DNA from 2 places in the Pseudomonas sp. YY-1 genome. Region 1 is predicted to be linked to the other one. Evidence: predicted binding sites of a transcription regulator. Region 1 holds the regulator's gene; the other holds the start of a gene.
The links. Region 1 encodes FliA, which starts transcription of late flagellar genes. Its sites were predicted from a motif close to CTAAAGTTTNNNNNNNNNNNGCCGNTAA; they were not measured.
Positions count from the first base shown of each region.

Region 2: a site for FliA is predicted at 2,041-2,068, ahead of motA (flagellar motor stator protein MotA). Genes of this name have one in related genera too.

Region 1 is NZ_PJLX01000009.1:130,219-134,619, forward strand. It holds gene flhF (flagellar biosynthesis protein FlhF) at 1-850, shown strand, start outside; gene fleN (flagellar synthesis regulator FleN) at 965-1,795, shown strand; gene fliA (RNA polymerase sigma factor FliA) at 1,792-2,538, shown strand; gene CXP40_RS14440 (chemotaxis response regulator CheY) at 2,638-3,012, shown strand; gene CXP40_RS14445 (protein phosphatase CheZ) at 3,032-3,820, shown strand; gene CXP40_RS14450 (chemotaxis protein CheA) at 3,833-4,401, shown strand, end outside.
Region 2 is NZ_PJLX01000002.1:19,175-23,575, reverse strand. It holds gene rsgA (small ribosomal subunit biogenesis GTPase RsgA) at 1-133, shown strand, start outside; gene motB (flagellar motor protein MotB) at 127-1,131, opposite strand; gene motA (flagellar motor stator protein MotA) at 1,135-1,986, opposite strand; gene CXP40_RS02860 (HDOD domain-containing protein) at 2,107-3,630, shown strand; gene CXP40_RS23900 (rhodanese-like domain-containing protein) at 3,681-4,401, shown strand, end outside.

The DNA of each region.
Region 1 (4,401 bases):
GAATCGTCGTCCGCAGCAAGCCAATCTGTGGCGCCGCCTGCAGCGTATGGGGTTGTCTGCCGAACTGTCGCAGGCGCTGCTGAGCAAGGTGGCCGGCGTTGCCGAACCGCGTCAGGCCTGGCGTATGCTGCTGGCACATCTGGCCCATGCGATCGCTACGCCCAAGGTCGAGCCGCTGGAAGAGGGGGGCGTGATCGCCCTGGTCGGTCCGGCCGGCATGGGCAAGACCACTACGCTGGCCAAGCTGGCAGCGCGTTATGTGCTTAAGTACGGCGCGCAGCAGGTCGCTCTGGTGAGCATGGACAGCTTCCGTATTGGCGCGCAGGAACAGCTCAAGACTCTGGGGCGCATCCTCGGTGTGTCGGTGACCCAGATCGATCCGGGCCAGTCCCTGTTGCAGGCGCTTGCACCGCTGGCCAAGAAGCGCGTGGTGCTGGTCGATACCGCTGGCCTGCCGGGTAACGATCCGGCGTTGCGTCTGCAGTTGGAAAGTCTGGCCTCGGCACGCATCAAGGCGAAGAATTATCTGGTATTGGCCGCAACAAGTCAGAGCCAAGTGCTCAAGGCGGCCTACCATAGTTACAAGCGTTGTGGCCTTTCTGGCTGCATACTGACGAAGCTGGACGAAGCGGCGAGCCTGGGCGAGGTTTTAGGCCTGGCTATAGGCCAGCAACTGCCGGTAGCCTATGTGACGGACGGGCCGCGGATTCCGGATGATCTGCAGGTGCCACGCAGTCACCAGCTGGTCAGCCGGGCGGTGGGCCTGCAGGCTGCCGAGGAACCGAGTGAAGATGCCATGGCGCAGATGTTCGCCGGTCTCTATCACAATCCGGCCAAGCGGGCCGGCTGAAGCAGCGAGAATGTTGCACCCTCTCGCCACGTGGTGCGGGAGTGAACGGCCTCAATAGGTGCTTTTCAACGACCTGTAGGGCCAAGTCGAAGTTAGACAAGGTGTAGAAAGAACATGGGTATGCATCCCGTACAGGTGATTGCGGTGACTGGCGGCAAGGGTGGCGTCGGCAAGACCAATGTATCGGTCAATCTGTCCATGGCCCTGGCCGATCTCGGCCGTCGGGTAATGCTGATGGACGCTGACCTTGGCTTGGCCAACGTCGACGTTCTGTTGGGCCTGACGCCCAAACGCACCCTGGCCGATGTCATCGCGGGTGAATGCGATCTGCGTGACGTCCTGCTGCAGGGGCCGGGCGGCGTGCGTATCGTGCCGGCTGCGTCCGGTACGCAGAGCATGGTCAGCCTCACGCCGATGCAGCACGCCGGCTTGATCCAGGCGTTCAGCGACATCAGCGAAAATCTTGACGTGCTGGTGATCGACACCGCCGCTGGCATCGGTGATGCGGTGGTCAGCTTCGTGCGTGCCGCGCAGGAGATCCTCGTGGTGGTCTGCGATGAGCCGACCTCGATTACCGACGCCTACGCGCTGATCAAGCTGCTCAACCGTGACCATGGCATCAGCCGCTTCCGCGTGCTGGCCAATATGGCCCACAGCCCGCAGGAAGGACGCAATCTCTTTGCTAAGCTGACCAAGGTGACGGATCGTTTCCTCGATGTCGCCCTGCAGTATGTCGGTGCCGTGCCCTACGACGAATGTGTGCGCAAGGCCGTGCAGAAACAGCGCGCTGTCTATGAAGCCTTCCCTCGCTCCAAGTGCGCCCTGGCGTTCAAGGCGATAGCTCAGAAGGTAGATACCTGGCCGTTACCGGCCAATCCCCGTGGTCATCTGGAGTTTTTCGTCGAGCGTCTGGTGCAACAACCGACCGCAGACTCGGCCGTATGACAGCAGCCTCTGGACTTCGTATGTACAACAAGGCTCAGGCGCAGGACTCCCAGCACCAACTGATCGAGCGCTATGCGCCGCTGGTCAAACGCATCGCCTACCACCTGTTGGCCCGTCTACCGGCCAGCGTGCAGGTCGATGATCTGATCCAGGCCGGCATGATCGGTTTGCTCGAAGCCTCGCGCAAATACGACTCCAGCAAGGGCGCCAGTTTCGAGACCTTCGCCGGTATCCGCATTCGCGGCTCCATGCTCGATGAGGTGCGCAAGGGCGATTGGGCGCCGCGTTCGGTGCACCGCAACAGCCGCATGGTCAGCGATGCCATTCGTGTGGTTGAGGCAAGAACCGGGCGTGACGCTAAAGATCACGAGGTTGCGGCCGAACTCCAATTGAGTCTGGAGGATTACTACGGCATTCTTGGCGACACTTTGGGCAGCCGCCTGTTCAGTTTCGACGACCTGTTGCAGGACGGCGAGCACGGCGGGTTGCACGAAGACGCCGGGCACAACCACCTCGAACCTTCGCGGGACCTCGAAGACGAACGCTTCCAGGCGGCTTTGGCCGATGCCATCGCCGGTTTGCCGGAGCGTGAACGTCTGGTGCTGGCGCTGTATTACGATGAAGAACTGAACTTGAAGGAAATCGGTGAAGTGCTGGGGGTTAGCGAGTCACGCGTGAGCCAGTTGCACAGCCAGTGCGCGGCGCGTTTGCGCTCGCGGCTGAGTGAATGGCGCGCAGGCTGAACGCGGCGTGCTCGCAGGCGCAAACGGTTTCACGATTAAAGGACGTAGTTGCAAGCGCAATACGTTTGGGACTGTACGGAGGTCGACTTGGACAAGAACATGAAAATCCTCATCGTTGACGATTTCTCGACGATGCGACGGATCATCAAGAACCTCTTGCGGGACTTGGGTTTCACCAATACCGCAGAAGCCGATGACGGCACCTCGGCGCTGCCGATGCTGCAAAGCGGCAGCTTCGACTTTCTGGTGACCGACTGGAACATGCCCGGAATGACTGGCATCGACCTGCTACGTGCCGTGCGTGCCGACGAGCGTCTCAAGCACCTGCCGGTGCTGATGGTGACTGCTGAAGCCAAACGCGATCAGATCATCGAGGCGGCTCAGGCCGGTGTGAATGGTTACGTGGTCAAACCCTTCACCGCTCAGGTGCTGAAGGAAAAGATCGAGAAGATCTTCGAGCGAGTCAACGGCTGATGCCAGCCGCGAGGGTGCTATGGAACACGATGACTCCACGCTGGGTGACCTCGAGTCGACCCTGAAAAACAACGCCCGCGATCTGGTCGATAGCCTTGAACAAGGTAACTTCGGCGCCGCGGTGCAACTGATCAACGAGCTCAACAAGGTCCGTGATCGCGGGCTGTATCACGAGGTCGGCAAACTGACCCGTGAACTGCATAACGCCATTGTCAATTTCCAACTCGATCCGCGTATGCCGCATGCCCAGGAGTTGTCGCAGATCGCCGACGCTACCGAGCGTCTGAACTACGTCGTGACCATGACCGAGAAGGCCGCCAACCGGACCATGGATCTGGTCGAGCAGAGCGCGCCGCTGGTCAATGATCTGAGCGATGAAGCGCAGAGCCTGAGCGTCGAATGGGGCCGCTTCATGCGCCGCGAGATCGGTGCCGACGGCTTCCGTGAGCTGGCCAAGCGGGTCGAGCTGTTCCTCGCCCGTAGCGAGCGAGATGGCGCCAAACTTTCCGGTCACCTCAATGACATTCTGCTGGCGCAGGACTATCAGGACCTTACCGGTCAGGTGATCAAGCGTGTCACCCAGCTGGTGACCGAAGTGGAAAGCAATCTGCTGAAATTGATGCTCATGGCCAGCCAGGTCGACCGTTTTGCGGGTATCCGGCACGACCACGAAGAGCTGCGTAGCGAACAAGAAAAATCAAAAGAGCCATCGCGGGGTGAAGGTCCGCAGATTCATGCCGATAAGCGTGATGACGTTGCCTCCAACCAAGACGATGTCGACGACCTGCTGTCCAGCCTAGGGTTCTAAGGAGCACACAATATGAGCTTCGGCGCCGATGAAGAGATCCTCCAGGATTTCCTGGTAGAGGCCGGCGAGATTCTCGAACAGTTGTCCGAACAATTAGTCGAGCTGGAAAGCCGACCGGACGACATGAACCTGCTCAACGCCATCTTCCGCGGTTTCCACACCGTCAAGGGCGGAGCGGGTTTCCTCCAGCTCAACGAGCTGGTGGAGTGCTGCCATATCGCCGAAAACGTCTTCGACATCCTGCGCAAGGGTGAGCGTCGCGTCGATTCGGAGCTGATGGATGTGGTGCTCGAGGCTCTTGATGCAGTAAACGGCATGTTCGGCGAGGTGCGTGAGCGCCGCGAGCCGACACCCGCGTCGCCTGAGCTTCTGGCGGCACTGTCACGCCTGGCCGAACCGGGCGGCGCCGAAGCGGCTCCTGCGCCGGTGCAGCAGGCCGAACCAGAACCCGCACCAGAGCCTCAGCCAGCTGCGCCGTCGGCCTCCGCGGGCGACATCACTGACAGCGAATTCGAGCAACTGCTCGATGCGCTGGGTGACGCGCCGGCTACAGCTCCGAGCGCCGAAGTCAGTACCAGCGA
Region 2 (4,401 bases), on a different contig from region 1:
CTTTCGTGACTGCAAGCATGATCGCGAACCCGGTTGCGCACTGCTGCAGGCGCTGGAAGACGGCCGCGTACAGCCACAGCGCATGGCCAGCTACCGACACATCATCGCCAGCCTGCCGGAAGACGATTACTGATTGTTCAACTGGTCGAGCGGACTGCTGCCAGTCTCGAAGATATTCAACCGCTCACGCAGTTGATCGGCCGGTAGCGCGTCGGCGGGCGGCACTGGCGGGCTGCCGGCGGGGGCCGGCTCTTGTGCTGACGGCTCTGCACCCGCGCCCTGCTCGCCCTCGATAGCGCGCTGCGCCTTCTTGGTCAGCACGACGATATCGATGCGCCGATTGACCGGATTGAACGGATCCTCACGATCGAACAACGCCGACGAAGCGTACCCGACGACACGCGCTACCTGCTCGTCCGGGTACCCGCCGGCCACCAGCGTGCGCCTCGCGGCATTGGCACGGTTGGATGACAACTCCCAGTTACCGAAATCACCACGGCCGATGAACGGCTTGGCATCGGTATGCCCGCTGACGCTGATCTTGTTCGGCACAGCGCGAATGGTGTCGGCCATGGCCAGCAGGATGTCTTCGAAATAGGGCTGAAGGTTGGCACTGCCGAGGGCGAACATCGGTCGGTTCTCGGCGTCCATGATCTGGATGCGCAGGCCATCCTGAGTGATTTCGAACAGTATCTGATCCTTGAAGCGCTGCAGCTCGGGGTTCTCCTCGACCTTGTTCTGCAACTCCTGCAATAGCAGCTCCAGACGCTCCTGCTCCATCTTTTCGGCCAGGGTTTCGATCTGATCGGTGCTGACTCCGGTCTCATCCGGCTGACTCTCCGGCGTCTCGGAGATGTCCGGATTGAGGGTGCGCTCGGGCGCTGGCGTGGGCGTACCACCCAGATCGATGGCGTATGGACTGGCACTCTCGGTGAAACCGATCGGGTCCTGGAAATAGCCGGAAATGGCTTTCTTCTGTTCCGGAGTGGCCGATGTCATCAGCCACATGACCAAGAAGAACGCCATCATGGCGGTTGCGAAGTCGGCAAAGGCGATCTTCCAGGCACCGCCATGGTGTCCGCCAGCGGTCTTCTTGACCCGCTTGACGATGATGGGTTGGTTATTTTCCATGGCTTAGCTGCCGCGCATGGCCTGTTCGAGCTCGCTGAAGCTCGGGCGATGCGCCGGGTACAACACCTTGCGCCCGAACTCTACGGCCAGGGTCGGCGGCATGCCCGAGGCGGAAGCGACCAGGGTCGCCTTGATCGCTTCGTACAGGTTCAGCTCTTCCTTGGCGTCATGTTCCAGCGCGTTCGACAACGGGCCGAAGAAACCGTACGAAGCGAGAATGCCGAGGAAGGTACCGACCAGAGCGGTCCCCACCTTCTCACCGATCTGCGCGTTGTCCGCCTCGGCCAGAATCGACATGGTGATCACGATGCCCAGCACGGCCGCAACGATACCCATGGCCGGCATGCCGTCGGCGACCTTAGCCACGGCGTGCGCCGGGTGCTCCACTTCCTCTTTGAGGCTGGCCAGCTCCATATCGAACAGGCCTTCCAGTTCGTGTGGAGCCATGTTGCCGGAAGACATGATGCGCAGGTAATCGCAGATAAATGCCGTCATCCGCGCATCCTTGAGCACACCGGGATACTTGCTGAAAATCGGACTGGCGTTGGGGTCTTCGACGTCGGCCTCGATGGCCATCATGCCCTCGCGGCGACTCTTGTTGAGTATCTCGTACAGCAGCTTGAGCACTTCGAGGTAATAGGCGTGAGTGAAGCGACTGCCAAACATGCTCAACGACTTCTTGAACACCGTCATGAACATGCTGCCGGGGTTGGCCTGCAGGAATGCCCCCAGCGCCGCGCCGCCAATAATCAGAACCTCGAAGGGATGGACCAAGGCCATAAACTTGCCGCCCGAGAGTATGAACCCACCGAGCACACAGCCAAAGACAACAATGATGCCTATGATTCTTACCATGAAATAAACGCTTGAAGAGCCTAGTGGATGGGTTATTAAAAACAACCCTTCTAATTATCGGAACTTATACGCCAGACTATAGCCAGTTATGGTCAAAAGCCAGTTTCGACTCGAGCCAATATGTCGACGTCAAAGTCCCTGCCACGCACGCTGGATGCCTGGTTACAACAACTGGGCAAATTGCCACTGCCAATCGAGCAGCAGCAGCATTTGCGCCTGCGTCGCATCCTCGCCGACAGCCGCCGCACCTGGCGCGAAATTGCCGAGGCAATAGAAGCCAGCCCATCCTTTGCCCTGCAAGTACTGCGCGAAGCCAACCAGTCGGGCAACAGCCTCAGCGATCCCGCCGAGAGTGTCGAAACGGCACTTTCACGTCTGGGACTGAGCCGCTGCGAAGCCCTTCTCAACCAGGCACCTGCCCTGCCAGAAAGCGACATCCCTCTGCCATTCAAGCAGATCCTGCTGATTAGTCAGCATGCCAGCCAACAGGCGCGCGGCCTGTTCGGCGCACGCCTGGCACGCCTGTGGAATGAACTGCACGGCTGCAGCCTGCTGTTTCTCTCCCCTATCTGGCCGCTGCTGTGCGCCCATCCTCAACTCTTCGAGGCCTGGGAACAGCGCGTACTGCTCAAAGGCGAGCGCCCTGCCGTCGTCGAGAAGGAGTTGCTCGGGGTCACCTTGATCCAGCTGTGCGTCAAACTGGCCGAGCGCTGGCGCCTGCCCGAGTGGATCGTTCGCGGCTACCGCTTGCTGGAGCGAGATCGGCGTCAATTGGTCAAGGCGCTGCACATCGCCCGTGATAACGAGCATCCCCTGCATCAACAGCAGATGCTCGACGCCGACATCCCCCTGCGCCACTGGCTCACTCACCCGAGCAATTGCGTGCTGCTGGCCAACGGTCTGGCGGTATCAGCGCATCAGGCCTGGGATACCGCGCACTGCCTGCGCTGGCAAAGACTGACCGGGCTGTACCTGCAGATACCCCTGAACGAACTGCAGCAGGAAGTGCACCAGCACGCAGTGAGCAGCGCGCGCTTGATCCACGACCCCGCACTGTGGCACCCGGCGCAGGCACTGATCTGGCCCTGGGACGCTCATCGCCTCAAACCAGCCGTGAGCGTAGCTGCGCCCCCCAAGCGCGATGACCTCGCCGCCTGGCGCCAGCACTGCGCACGCCTGCTCTCCGACCCCAGCACCTTTGCCAACGTGCCACAGCTGACTGCCTGCGCCCGTGACGCCTTGCAGGCCTGCGGCCTGAAACGCGTGCTGCTGCTACTTGCCGATCGTAATCACACTCGCCTGCAGAGCCAGCAACATGCCGGCCTCGACGCCAGCGCAGCGAGCCTCAGCCTCGATCCGGCACAGAGCCAGGTGTTGAAGCGCCTGCTCAGCGCGCCCGGGCAACTGCGCCTGACACCGAGCAACATCGCGCAGTTTTCTGCCTTGCTGCCCGGCAATCTCAAAGCACTTTTCCCTAGCGAACACCTGCTGCTGCGCTCTGTGGCCAACAATGGCCGCGTGGTGATGCTGGTTATAGCGGACCAGGGCGGCCAACCACTCAATGACGTCTGCCTACAGGCATTCGGCAAGACCGTGCAGTGCATCGAGCGCGCACTGGGCAGCTTTTCCAGGCGCGGGCGCTGAAGCGCTCTGTTTCCGCTACAATCGACCTCTTTTCATTCAAGGAGGCCGTCATGTCCGCCTTCGACAACTTGTCACTGGTGATCGAGCCGGCTGAACTGGCTGACCGCCTGGACGCCCCCGATCTGATCCTGCTCGACCTGAGCAGTGCTGCGCGTTATGCAGCCGGCCATATCCCCGGCGCACACTGGGTCGATGCCAAGCGCACGCAACTGGGTGCACCGCCCGCTCCCGGCCTACTACCCGAGCAAGCCCAACTCGAAGCGCTGTTCGCCGATATTGGCCACCACGCCGATGCCACTTATGTGGTCTACGACGATGAGGGCGGCCCCTGGGCCGGTCGTTTCATCTGGCTGCTCGACGTGATCGGCCATTCGCGCTACCACTTCCTCAACGGCGGTTTGCAGGCTTGGGTTGGCGATAGCCTCGAGCTGAGCCAGGAGGAGCCTGCCGTGACCCGCACCGAGGTATCACTGACGCTGAGCGATGCCCCCACCGCCACTCGCGATTATCTGCAGTCGCGCCTGGATGCTGCCGACCTGGCCATCTGGGACGTGCGTGGCGCAGACGAATACCGCGGCGAAAAACTGAGTTCAGCGCGTGGCGGGCATATCCCCGGCGCCACCCATTTCGAGTGGACCGCGGGCATGGACCCGCAACGCGGCATGCGCATCCGTACGGACATCGCCGATGTCCTGCAAAACCTGGGCATCACGCCCGACAAGGAAGTGATCACTCACTGCCAGACGCACCGCCGCTCCGGCTTCAGCTATG